Regions from separate parts of the Microbispora sp. GKU 823 genome, predicted to be linked through region 3. Evidence: riboswitches for the same ligand, from Rfam matches in the RefSeq annotation. Region 3 holds a riboswitch; each other region holds the start of a gene.
What was found. Region 3 has a riboswitch for cyclic di-AMP ahead of B1L11_RS35275 (C40 family peptidase). Riboswitches for the same ligand answer to the same signal wherever they lie in the genome.
Positions count from the first base shown of each region.

Region 1: it holds a riboswitch for cyclic di-AMP, as region 3 does, so the genes downstream of both, B1L11_RS04700 (C40 family peptidase) here and B1L11_RS35275 (C40 family peptidase) in region 3, are expected to answer to the same signal.
Region 2: it holds a riboswitch for cyclic di-AMP, as region 3 does, so the genes downstream of both, B1L11_RS37400 (CHAP domain-containing protein) here and B1L11_RS35275 (C40 family peptidase) in region 3, are expected to answer to the same signal.

Region 1 is NZ_MWJN01000005.1:104,296-108,104, forward strand. It holds gene B1L11_RS04690 (glycosyltransferase family 4 protein) at 1-64, opposite strand, end outside; gene B1L11_RS04695 (hypothetical protein) at 186-1,100, opposite strand; gene B1L11_RS04700 (C40 family peptidase) at 1,205-1,777, opposite strand; cyclic di-AMP (ydaO/yuaA leader) riboswitch at 1,852-2,006, opposite strand; gene B1L11_RS04705 (C40 family peptidase) at 2,320-3,282, opposite strand; gene B1L11_RS49765 (NYN domain-containing protein) at 3,432-3,779, opposite strand; gene B1L11_RS04710 (hypothetical protein) at 3,797-3,809, opposite strand, start outside.
Region 2 is NZ_MWJN01000113.1:2,907-6,715, reverse strand. It holds gene B1L11_RS37415 (GNAT family N-acetyltransferase) at 1-512, shown strand, start outside; gene B1L11_RS37410 (DUF6295 family protein) at 586-873, opposite strand; gene B1L11_RS37405 (dienelactone hydrolase family protein) at 885-1,628, opposite strand; cyclic di-AMP (ydaO/yuaA leader) riboswitch at 1,998-2,140, shown strand; gene B1L11_RS37400 (CHAP domain-containing protein) at 2,308-3,087, shown strand; gene B1L11_RS37395 (DUF305 domain-containing protein) at 3,150-3,767, opposite strand.
Region 3 is NZ_MWJN01000099.1:6,257-10,065, reverse strand. It holds gene B1L11_RS35285 (alpha/beta fold hydrolase) at 1-374, opposite strand, end outside; gene B1L11_RS48945 (hypothetical protein) at 323-526, opposite strand; gene B1L11_RS35280 (MarR family winged helix-turn-helix transcriptional regulator) at 588-1,004, shown strand; gene B1L11_RS35275 (C40 family peptidase) at 1,081-1,530, opposite strand; cyclic di-AMP (ydaO/yuaA leader) riboswitch at 1,715-1,872, opposite strand; gene B1L11_RS35270 (serine hydrolase) at 2,272-3,453, opposite strand; gene B1L11_RS35265 (hypothetical protein) at 3,513-3,809, opposite strand, start outside.

The DNA.
Region 1 (3,809 bases), on a different contig from region 3:
ACGCCTGGATGCCGCCCGGTCTGGGCGGAAAGTCGTTCGTGACGATCAGCGTCCGCTTCGTCATCCTCACCCCCGCTGCCGGCGTGGTCGCGCGGTCCGCCCGGGAACGCATTGTCGCAGCCACCGCCACCACCGTCGCCCTGTGCAAAGCAGAGGCCCTGTGCAAAGCAGGCGCCCTGTCGCGATCAGGAACGGGCGAGCCGCTCGCGCGCGTACGACCGCCATTCGCGGGTCAGGCCGTCGGCGGTCAGCCCGAGCACCTCCCGCAGGGCGGCGCCGATCTCCTCGCGTAGCGCGGCGCGGTAGAGGGCGACCAGCCTCCGCTCCCCGAACCTCGCGGCGATGTAGCGGCAGGCCAGCCACGCCTCCTCGTACGCCTGGGCGGGCCTGGCGGCGAAGTCGGCGGGCCCCGGCAGGGCGTTCAGCGCCGCCCTCCCTGCCGCCACGTCGGCGGCCAGCTCGGCGGCGACCGCACGGACCGGCAGCCCGCTGTCCAGATAGCCCACGTAATCGGCGAAGCCCTCCATGAGCCACATCGGGACCGCGCGGCGACCGGCGGTCGCGACGTGCGTCAGCTCATGGGTCACCACGACCAGACGGCCGGTCGCGGACAGGCGGGCGAACGCGGCCGGCTGCACGATCACGCGGCCGCCGGTGGCGACGGCCGCCAGGCCGTCCACGTTCGCCGGCGCGGCCAGCACGGCGGCCTGCTCCTCGGTGCGCGGCACGAGGACCACCGCGCCGCCGTACCCGCCCCAGATCCTCCTCACCGTGCGGCCCGCGCGATCGGCCAGCGCGGCGATCTCGGCGACCAGCGGCCGGGGCGACCCGACGACGACGGCGCGCTCGCCGCGGGCGACGGAGGCGCCGGTCCACATGCCCGGGTGCTCCCGCACGGCGGCCCGGGCAGCCAGCCGCAGGGCGAGCAGCGGGTCGGGCGGGGCCGCGGCGGCGGGCCCGGCGAGCAGCACGGCCAGCGCGACGGCCACGGCCGTGGTCGCACGGGGACGGACCCGATGAGGCGGAGCTTCGGGGTGGCGCCGGCCGGCCTCGGGGCGTACGCCGGGCACGCCTCCGGGCACACCGCTCGTGGCAGTCACGCCGTGCATGGTAGCCAGCACACGCCACCGGCCCCGTCCACCTCGGCGAGGTGGACGGGGCCGTAGGGACGGCGCCGGTCGAGGGGGCTGGTGACCGGTGCCCGTCAGACGCCCGGGCGGACGGCACCCACGAAGGTGCTCCTCCTGTAGGCGTCCAGCTTGTCGATCCGCACCCGCGTGCCGCTGTGCGGAGCGTGGATCATCTTGCCGTGGCCGACGTACATGCCGACGTGGCCGCCGCCGCTGGTGAAGATCAGGTCACCGGGCTTGAAGTTCCCCCAGGACACCTTCTTCCTGACCGCGCTGCGGATGGACCACGTCGTGCGCGGCAGCCGTACGCCCGCCTTGCGCCAGGCGTACTGGACCAGGCCCGAGCAGTCGAACGCGCCCGGTCCCGTGGCTCCGTAGCGGTAGGGGTCGCCGATCTGCTTCTCGGCCACCTTCACCGCACGCTGGGCCTTGGCCCGCTGGAGCGCGACCCTGGTGACCTTCCGCTTGGCGGCGCGCTTCTTGGTCTGCTGCTTCTTCGCGGCGGCCCTGCGGGCGGCGGTGTTCGCGCTCTTCGCCGTGGCCGTCTTCGTGGCCGTCTTCGTGGCTGGGGCCGTCTTGACGACCGTGACCGTCACCGTGTCCGCCGCCGCCGGATGCGCACCGGCGACCCCGACGGATGCCGTCAAAGCAGCACCACCAAGGGCAATTCGGGCAAGACGGGACAGGCTAGAGGGGGTGGTAGACAGGATCTCTCCTCGGGTCTTCCGCTCACGCCTACCGGGTTAGCTGACGGGTTCGGGCGGGGAAGTCGCCCTACGGCGCGCGATGCGCCGATTCACCCCGGACCTTCGCGTGAAGGTCGATGGTTCCCCGGCTCCGTGCCTCCTGACTGCACGGACTCGGCAGCCACCGGCGCTGAGGGATCCCGCGAGGGGGAGGGTGATGGAGAGCGCCGGTGACGGTGGATGACTGCGCGACGGCCGGCCGGACCGGGTGCGCCGCGGCGAGGCGTGCTCGCCGCGGCCCAGAAGCTACCGAGGACTCGCCGCGTTCGGCAAAGCCCTCCCGCCGGATAAAGATCGGATAACAGAGGCGGCGAAGAAGAAACCGCAGCTTACCCGCATCGCGAAAGGCTAAGTGTGACTCTGCTCACAATCTCGGCATCAACGGGTAAACCGGGTCACATGAGTCACAAAAGGCACAGAAGTTCACATAGAAGGCCGGGCCCTCAGGGGCGGACAGCTCCGATGGCGTGATACTCGGCGAGTGTGACAATCTTCACAACATCGCCGGTCTGCGGCGCGTGGACGACCTTGCCGTCGCCGGCGTAGATGCCGACGTGCCCGTACCCGGCGTGCCAGAGCAGGTCGCCCGGCTGGAGCTCGTCCAGCGAGACCCTGCGGCTCGCACCCCAGGCCCACTGCTCGTAGCTGGTCCGGGGCAGCGTCACGCCCGCAGCCGCCCACGCGGCCTGCACGAGCCCGGAACAGTCCCAGGCGTCCGGTCCCGTGCCCCCGTAGCGGTACGGCTTGCCGACCTGCTTGTAGGCGAACTGGAGGGCCGCCAGCGCGTTGCCGGACGCCGGCCCGGTGTAGACGATGCCGGCGCTGTTGGGGTTGCCGGGGTTGTACGTCCCGAGCGAGCGCAGCAGCTTCATCTGCTCCCTGACGAGCTTGTCGACCTTCTCCTTCTCGTCGGCGAGCTCGCTCTTGACGTCGGCGGCCTCCTGGTACACCACCTTGCTCTGGTCGCGGCGGTCCTTGAGGTCCTTGATCGCGCCCTCGTACTCCCTGAGCCGCCCGGCCCGCTCGGCCGACATGTGGTTGAGCGTGGCGAGGCCGCTGAGCATGGCATCGGGGTCGGCGCTGTAGAAGACGCCGCCCCACGACCCCATCTCGCCGACCTGGTAGCTGCTGACGGCCATCGAGACCAGCCCGGAGCGGAGCGCCTCGACCCGGACGTTCTGCTTCTTGTAGTCGTCGTTGATCGCGAGGTACTTCTGCCTCGCCTTCTTCCACTTCTCGTTGGCCGCGTTGTAGCGGTCCACGAGCTTGTCGGCCTGCTCGTTGAGCTTGTTCAACTTCGCCTTGGCCTGCGCGACTGTGGGCTTCGGATCCGCCTGCGCGCCCGTCACCGGCGTCAGCAGGACCACGGCGGCCAGACCGGCGGCCACCGGCACACGCCCTCGCACTGAGCCCCCTTGAGGATCAACCTCTTAGATCAACGAAACCTGCGGCGCGACTCTATCTAGGCGATCTTGATGCTTCAACCTATTCGCAGGTATTCGCGGCAGTCATCACGTACGGTGACGACGCCGGGCCGGAGCGCGCGTACGGCGCCTCAGCCGCGCCCGAGACGGCGCAGCAGTAGGAGCGAGGGCACCGGCCGGGCGCCCATGCGGCGCACCGACTCGGCCACCTCCCGGTCGGAGGAGACCACCGCGATGGCCCGCCCCGGCGGCTCCGCGCGCACCAGCGTGCGGATGAGGTCGTCGGCGATCTCCCCGGGCGCGCTGAACATCACCCGCACCCCGCGCGGCGCGGACACCTGGACGGGCCCGTTCAGCTCGGCGCCGTCGAACACGCACGTCACCTCCGCCCGCGTCTGCACGGCGAGCCCGCCGAGCCCGGTCAGCAGCCGGGCCCGCTGGTCGGCGAGGGTCAGCGACGGATAGCCGGTCTTGGTCACGTTGTAGCCGTCGACGATCAGATGCAGATG
Region 2 (3,809 bases), on a different contig from region 3:
TGGAGCCCGCGCTCCGCGAGGCGGGGTTCACCGTCGAGGCGGTGCACGACTATCTCGTCTGCACCCCGGCCACGCTGACGCCGCCGCCGGCCGTCCTCCCTGTGGAGGCGCCGGCCACGGACGAGGACTACGTGGCGATCGACGCCGCCCTGTCCGAGGCGTTCGGCGGCGAGTTCGCCGCGTCGCCGGAGGGCGCGGCCCGGCTGCGCCGTACGGAGGAGAACGGCGGCGCGGTCCGGTTCGTCCGGGCGCCCGGCGGCGGCTGCGCCGGGGCGGCCATGTGCTCCGCTCCGGCCGTGGAGACGTCGGAACTCGCCGGGGTCGGCACCCGCCCCGGCTTCCGCGGACGGGGCATCGCCGCCGCGGTCACCGCCACGCTCGCCGAGACGATGCTCGCCAGGGGAGCACGGTCGGTGTGGCTGGAGTACGGCGGCGAGGGATCGCGCCGGGTCTACGAACGCGTGGGCTTCCGGCCAGGGGGCACTCGCCTGTACATGTCGCTCGAAGCCTGACGACCGCGGACCGCCGGCCGTCCGCGCCCTGCCCTCACCCTGGGCGGCGCCGCGCGGCGGCGACGAGGCGGGATCAGGCGGGAAGGGACCGGCGGGTGGCCGACGCGAGCCCGGGCGGCGCCGCGGCCAGGGCCTTGTGGATGGCCTCGACCAGGGCGAGCGCCGCCTCCTCGGTGAGCTCGATCGCGACCCGGGCCGACGGGCCCTCGGCCGGGTTGGTGAGGTCGATGTTCACCGTGTGCTCCTGGCACGCGTGGTAAGGATGGTCGACGTAGACCATGCCGTCGGTGACCGTGAACCAGCCCGACGCCCCCTTGGCGGCGCCGTCGATCCGGATCTTCTCGGTGAGATAGGTGCACATCCCTGTTCTCCTCAGGCGGCGAGGTGGCGGCTGAAGAAACCGAAGACCTTCTTCCAGCCCTCCACCGCGGCGGCGGGCCGGTACGCGGGGCGGTCCACGGAGAAGAACCCGTGCCCGGCGTCGGGGAAGACGTGGAACTCGTGTTCCTTGCCGAGTTTGTCCAGCTCCGCGGAGAGCACTGCCACCTCGTCCGGCGAGGGGAACCTGTCGTCCGCGCCGAAGAGCCCGAGCAGCGGGCAGGACAGGTCGCCGGCCCGGGAGATCAGCGGTTCGGCCTTGAGCGGGGATTCGGCGGGCGGCGCGGTGACCACGAAGGCCCCGTAACAGTCGACGGCCGCGTCGATCCGGAGCGAGCAGGCGGCCAGGAACGTCTGCCGCCCACCCGAGCAGTAGCCGATCACTCCGATCTTGCCGTTGGCGTGCTCCAGGCCCTTGAGGTACGCCGCGGCGCCGGCGACGTCCCCGACGAGCTGCTCGTCGGGGACGCCCCCCTTGGCCCGGGCCGCGGCGGCCTGGTCGTCCGGGCTGACCCCGGCGCCCTCCCGGGAGTACAGGTTGGGGCAGATCGCCGCGTAGCCGTGCGCGGCGAACCTGCGGACGATCTCCTTGGTGGCCTCGTCGTAGCCGGGCAGGTGGTGGATGACCACGACCCCGCCGTAGGGGCCGGAGCCGAGCGGCCGGGCCGCGTACGCTTCGAGTTCGGCCCCTTCGTGCCCGGTCACGGCGACCGTACCGGCCCACATCGCGTCCGTCATAAGAAAGTCCCTTTTCCCTGTGGCGACCAGCAGTTAGCTTGGCTAACTAAGCTAGCCGCCCGGTAATGATCCGATGAATACGGCAGTGCCGCGGCCGGCGAGCGGCGCGGCGTCGCCGTCATCGCGGGCGGGGTGTTCAACAGCGGCATCCTTGCCGCCTCTGACCCCTTGCCGAGTGTGTGGGCGCATGTGCCGTACGACGCTGTGTGGCGTATCTCACCGCGGGCGGCCCGCGACCGTGAGGACCTGCGGAAGCACGGAACGGCTGCGACCAGAATGATGCCCTTTGCCGGGTTTTTGGTCGTGTCACACTTGTTATCTACTAAGCTTCCCGATGTCTCGCCGGTGTGCGGTCCTCAACCCGAGGACGACCGGCGACCGCCGAATCCCGGAAGTCATCGATCCCGGGAACCGGGGACCCACGTCTCTTGGGGTGAATCCGGACCATCCGGTAGGGCTACTCCTGGCCCGAACCCGTCAGCTAACCCGGTAGGCGGCCAAGGAGAGGAGAGCGCGTGGAGTGTCGGCTCCACCTGCCCACCCGGTCCGCGTCGCGTCGCCGGACCACATGCCCGCCCTGGAACGTCTCCAGGCTTCCGGGGTGATGGCGCGCCCGTGACGGGCTGCCACATCTCCCGTTTCTGATTCCGCCCCGCCGCGGCCGTGTCCCCGGCCGGTCATGCCGTCATGCCGTCACGCCCCGCGGGCCGGTTCGTCATGTCTCGAAGCGCGCCATGAGGAGCCTCCGATTTCCACCGATCCGATTGCTCGACAGCTGCTCGACGCCGTCCGCCCCGAACTGGGCTACCGCGAACGAGCCGGAAAACACACGAAGTTCGGCAAGTGGTACGCCGACAACGTCGCCAAGGACCCCGATTTCACGACCGCTCCCTGGTGCGACATGTTCGTCTCCTGGGCGGCGGACCGGGCCGGGGTGCAGGACCACGTCGGCGAGTTCGCGCTGACCACGCGGCACGCCAAGTGGTTCAAGGAGCACCACGCCTGGAGCGGCAAGCCCGAGCCGGGCGCCGTGGTCTTCTTCGCCTGGTCGGGGTCGAAGAAGATCCGCGACATCGACCACGTCGGCATCGTCGAGAAGGTCGTCGGCGGGAAGGTCCACACGATCGAGGGCAACGTCGACGGCGTGTGGCTCAAGCGCAAGGTGCGCGACAAAAGCAAGATCGTCGGGTACGGCCTGCCGCGCAAGGTCAAGGTGACGCCGAAGGCGCCGGTGACGATCCAGCCCGTGGCGGCCGTGCATGCGAGCGTTCAGGGCGCGGGGCCCACCACCAGGAACATGGCGGCCACCCAGGGGCAGTCGCTCGACCTCGTGTGGTCGCCCGGCGACGCCGTCCTGCCGGCCGGTCTGCTGTTCGCGGTGGTCTCCACCGCCGTGACCGGACTGCGGTTCAAGGCCGCGGCGGCGACGTCCGGCGGACGGCACCGCAAGCGTGGGTGACCTCCCGCCGCCTTCCCGGATCTGCGGGTGTCGCGTTGCCGGCTCCGGCCATCGCGGCGGCCTCATCCCAGGAGGCTCTTCATCTCCCTGATCTCGGCCGACTGGCTGGAGACGATGGACGCCGCCATCCGCCGGGCCGGCTCGTAGACCCCGGTGCGCAGTTCGTCGCGCGCCATGGCGACGGCGCCTTCGTGGTGCCGGATCATCATCGTGAGGAAGGCCCGGTCGAAGGCGCGTCCTGACAGCCGTTCGAGACGCCGCATGTCCTCGGGGGACATCATTCCGGGCATGGCGTGGTGCGCCGGCCCGGGGCTCCCGCCGGGCGCCGGCTCGCCCCAGGCCGTGAGCCAGCCGCTCATCGTCCGGATCTCGGGAGCCTGCGCGGCCTCGATCCGCCGGGCGAGCCGCGCGACCCGGGGATCCGCCGCGCGGCCCTCGGCCAGCCTCCCCATCTCCACCGCCTGACGATGATGCGGGATCATCATCCGGGCGAACATGACGTCCTGGTCGTTGTGGTCGGCCGCCGGCGTCGTAGCGGCAGGCCCGGCCAGCGCGGTGAACGCGGTGAGCGCGGGCGGCGAAGAAGCCGTCCCGGCCCAGGCGGCGGAGCCGTACGCGCCGGCCACGCCGACCAGCAGATCGGCCGTCAGCAGGGCCACCGGCAGAACACGTCCCCTCATCGGCCAACACCTCCTCGGTCCCGCCGCCCTGCCCGCAGTGCC
Region 3 (3,809 bases):
AGCGTGCGCATGGTGGCCATGTCGGCCGCCCGGCGTGCGAGTTGGTCGGCGGGGACATCGGCCGGATCGACGTAGAACCGCTGCGAGTCGTGCCAGGCGTACTCGGCGACGCCGCGGGCGTCGAGGGAGAAGAAGTCGCGGATCGGCTCGCCGGGGACGTGCACGCCGACGGCGTCGATCAGCACCAGGCCGGTGATGATCCCCGCGGTGTCGCGTACGGCCATCTCGGCGGCGATCCAGCCGCCGAGGGAGGAGCCGACGACGAGGACGTCGCGCAGTCCGAGCCGATGCAGGCAGTGCAGGTAGGCCAGGGCGAGGTCGTCTATGCCGGTGAGCCATGGAGGGCGGGGCGTGCCGTCCCAGCCGGGGTGCACAGGCGTGATGGCGTGTGTCGTCCGATGAAGGTGCCGGGCGAGCCGGCGACCGTGGCGGGGCCGCCGCCGCCGTGCAGGATCAGGGCCGGTCGGCCGGTTCCGGCCTCCGACACGGTGAGGGACAGGTCGTCGTAGAGCGAGATCGTGGTCATGGGCACAGCATAACTAAACATGTTTATTTAAACTAGCTTAGTATCGTACTAAGCTTGTACCGTGCACGGCGATCTGCAAGAACTCGGACGAGCCGTCAAACAGGCTCAGTATCGGCAGCACCGGGCCCTGGAGAGCGGGCTGTCGGCGATCGGCGCGACGCTGGCCCAGTGGGACGCCCTCCGGGCGATCAGCCGCTCTCCCGGGGCGTCGGCCCGGGAACTGGCCGCGGCCACCTTCCAGACCGAGCAGGCCTTCGGGACCCTCGCCGGTCGGCTGGTCGCCCAGGGATGGATCGAGCGCCGGCCCGGGCGCGGCCGGCGCATCGAGCACCATCTCACCCCTTCCGGCGAGCAGGTCCTGCAAACCGGGCACAAGGTCGCCGACGAGGTGCTCGCCAGGTGCTACACCGCCTTGTCGGACACGGACCGCGGGACCCTGCTGGTCCTGCTCCGACGCCTCATCGCGGACGGCGCGTAGTTCGATCGGCGAGATGCCCCGGGCGGCGGCGTGCGCCGGGGACATCTCCGCCGAGGATTTCTCCGTGGCCCCGCTGTCAGACCCCGGGGCGTACGGCGGTGAGGAAGCTGCTCCTCCAGTAACCGTTGAGCTTGTCGACGCTGACCACCGCGCCGCTGTGCGGGGCGCTGATCACCTTCTTGTGCCCGATGTACATGCCCACGTGGCCGCCGCCGCTGGTGAAGATGAGGTCGCCGGGCTTGAGGTGCGCCAGGGAGACCCTCTTCTTGACGGCATCGAGCATCGACCATGTCGTGCGCGGGAGCTTGACGCCGGCCTTGCGCCAGGCGAACTGGACGAGCCCGGAGCAGTCGAACGCCCGTGGGCCCGTCGCGCCCCATACGTACGGATCGCCGAGGTGCTTCTTCGCCACCTTGATGGCGTGCTCGGCCTTCTCCTGCTGGAGGGCCGACTTGGTGACCTTCGTGTTCGCGGAGTCGTCCGCCGTGGACGCCGCGGGGACCTCGCCGTTGTCCGGGGTGGTCACCGTAGCGGGGGGCTCGGGTGGGATGACCGTCGAGGCCGCCGGTGGGGCTGCCACCGCCCCCGACGCGGCGGCCGCGGGGAGCGCGCTCAAGGCTCCTGCGGAGGCGGTGAGTGCCGCGCTACTGATCGTGACGCAGGCAATGCGGAGCAGAGTGGTGGAGTTGGTAGACAGGGGATCTCTCCCTAGGGTCTTCCGCTTGTGCCTACCGGGTTAGCTGACGGATTCGGGCGGGGAAGTCGCCCTACGGCGCTGACGCGCCGATTCACCCCAGACCTTCGTCGAAGGTCGATTGGTTCCCCGGCTCCGGGCCTCCTTGCTGCACGGATTCGGCATCACCGCCGCCCAGGGGGGCGGAGAGGACGTGGCGACGGTGACAGTGGATGGTCGTTTTCGAACACGGGCCGGCCGGGTTCGTAACGGCGGCGTCACGTGGACCCCGTCGTAGGGCAAGGAAACTACCAACTTGCCCCATGTAGTCGCAAAGGCCCCAAAAAGGTAAGGATCACGTAAAAAGGATCAAAAGCGCATAACCGCAGGTCACGGGATGTCCATAGGCTGATGTATGTGACGCTCGTCACATGCGTTACGCGTCTTCCGGGCCGTCAACGCACGCACATACAGCCCGCGAACGGCTCGCGGGGACTGAGTCGTGCGCGGTGAGGTCATCGCCGCTCTGCACCAGTTGGTATTACTCCCCGATCCCGGCCGTCGAGCGCCCCGGCTCCCGTGGCGGTGGTCCCTCTACGGCTTCACGAGGGCCGTGGTCACCACTTCGGCGGCTTCGGCAGGCCCGTATCGGTCTCTCGGGACATTCCGTCCGAGCCGTACGACGACCGTGTCCGAGCCGGGATCGACCTGGATGACCTGACCACCGAAACCCAGTGCCCAGTACATGTCGTGAGGTGCGCCCTCGACCAGGCGCCGGCGTGGCGCGGCGGAACTCCGCTCTCTCGTGCTGGGCTTCAGCGGGTCGACGACGGGACCGCGGGCGTTCACCCACCACAGGTAGCCGTACGCGGCGTTCAACTTCTGCGACGGCCGGCCGGTCGCCGCCTCGACCCACCGCCGGGGGACGATCTGCTTCCCCTGCCAGTTTCCTTCCCGTAGGAAGAGATAGCCGAAGCGGGCCATGTCCTCGCAGGTGGAGTTCAGGCCGGAGAACATGTTGGTGTTGCCGGCTCCATCAAGGGTCATCCTCGAGCGGCTCATGCCGAGGGGGCCGAAAAGCCTCTCCTGCGCGTACGCCGCAGGACTCTGCCCGGTCGCCTTCGTGAGCACGGCATCGAGCGTCTGGATGGCGGAGTTGTTGTATGCCCAGACGTCCCCGGGGGCCGCGTCCTGGGCGAGACCGACGGCGAAGCCCGTGCGATCGGCGGCCCGGACGAGGCGGCGGTAGTCGGTGTCGAAATCCCAGTGCCGGCCGGAGACGTTGCTCAGGATGTCCTTGATCGTGACGTCTGCCGAGGGGGTGCCGGCCCACTCGGGGACGTACTCAGACACCTTGTCATCGATGGAAAGCCTGCCCTCCGCTTCGGCGATGCCGACCAGGGTGCCGGCGTAGGACTTGGTCGCGGAGAAAACCTCCTGGCTGGTGGTCGTGTCGGCGTCGTTCCAGTACCAGTCGGCCACGAGTCGCCCGTGCCGGATCACGACCAGGCAGTTCGCGCCTCTCCTCCCGGCATCGAGAGCGATCTTCTCCAACCCGGCGCGGTCGAAACCGGCGTCATCCGGGCTGATGCGACGCCATTCCGCTCCCGGATAGGCGGTCGTGGCGGGACGGAGGGCGGCCGACGGGGTGGGAAGACCTGTCCGCGTCTGCGGTGGTGTGGTCCGGGACCCGGCCGAGCACGCCGAGCCGAAGGCGGCGGCCGCGAGAGTCAGCGTCAGGACGCCCCGCGCGATGGGGGACTCGCTCCGCCGCATGCTCACCCTCTCCGCCTTCGGCCACTCCTACCGGTGCACGATGTGGCGATTCCAGCCGGTCAGCGCGTACGCCAGAAAGTGCCGTTGGCCGAGGGATCGTCGGGGTCGCCCTGCGGCACGGTGAATCCCGCCCCCCACAGCGTCGCCGTCCCGGGCCTGCGCGCGATCGAGAACAGCGCGGCGTCGGTGCCGGCCTTGCGAGGGAGCGGGGTGCTCCGCCAGGCCGAACCCGTGACGTGCCACAAGGTGGAGTTCCAGTTGCCCTGCACGACCCACATACCGCCCTTGCCGTCGGGCTCCACCTCCGTGTACGGCTGGGCGTTGGCCGTACCGACCGAGGCGAGCCACGAACGGCC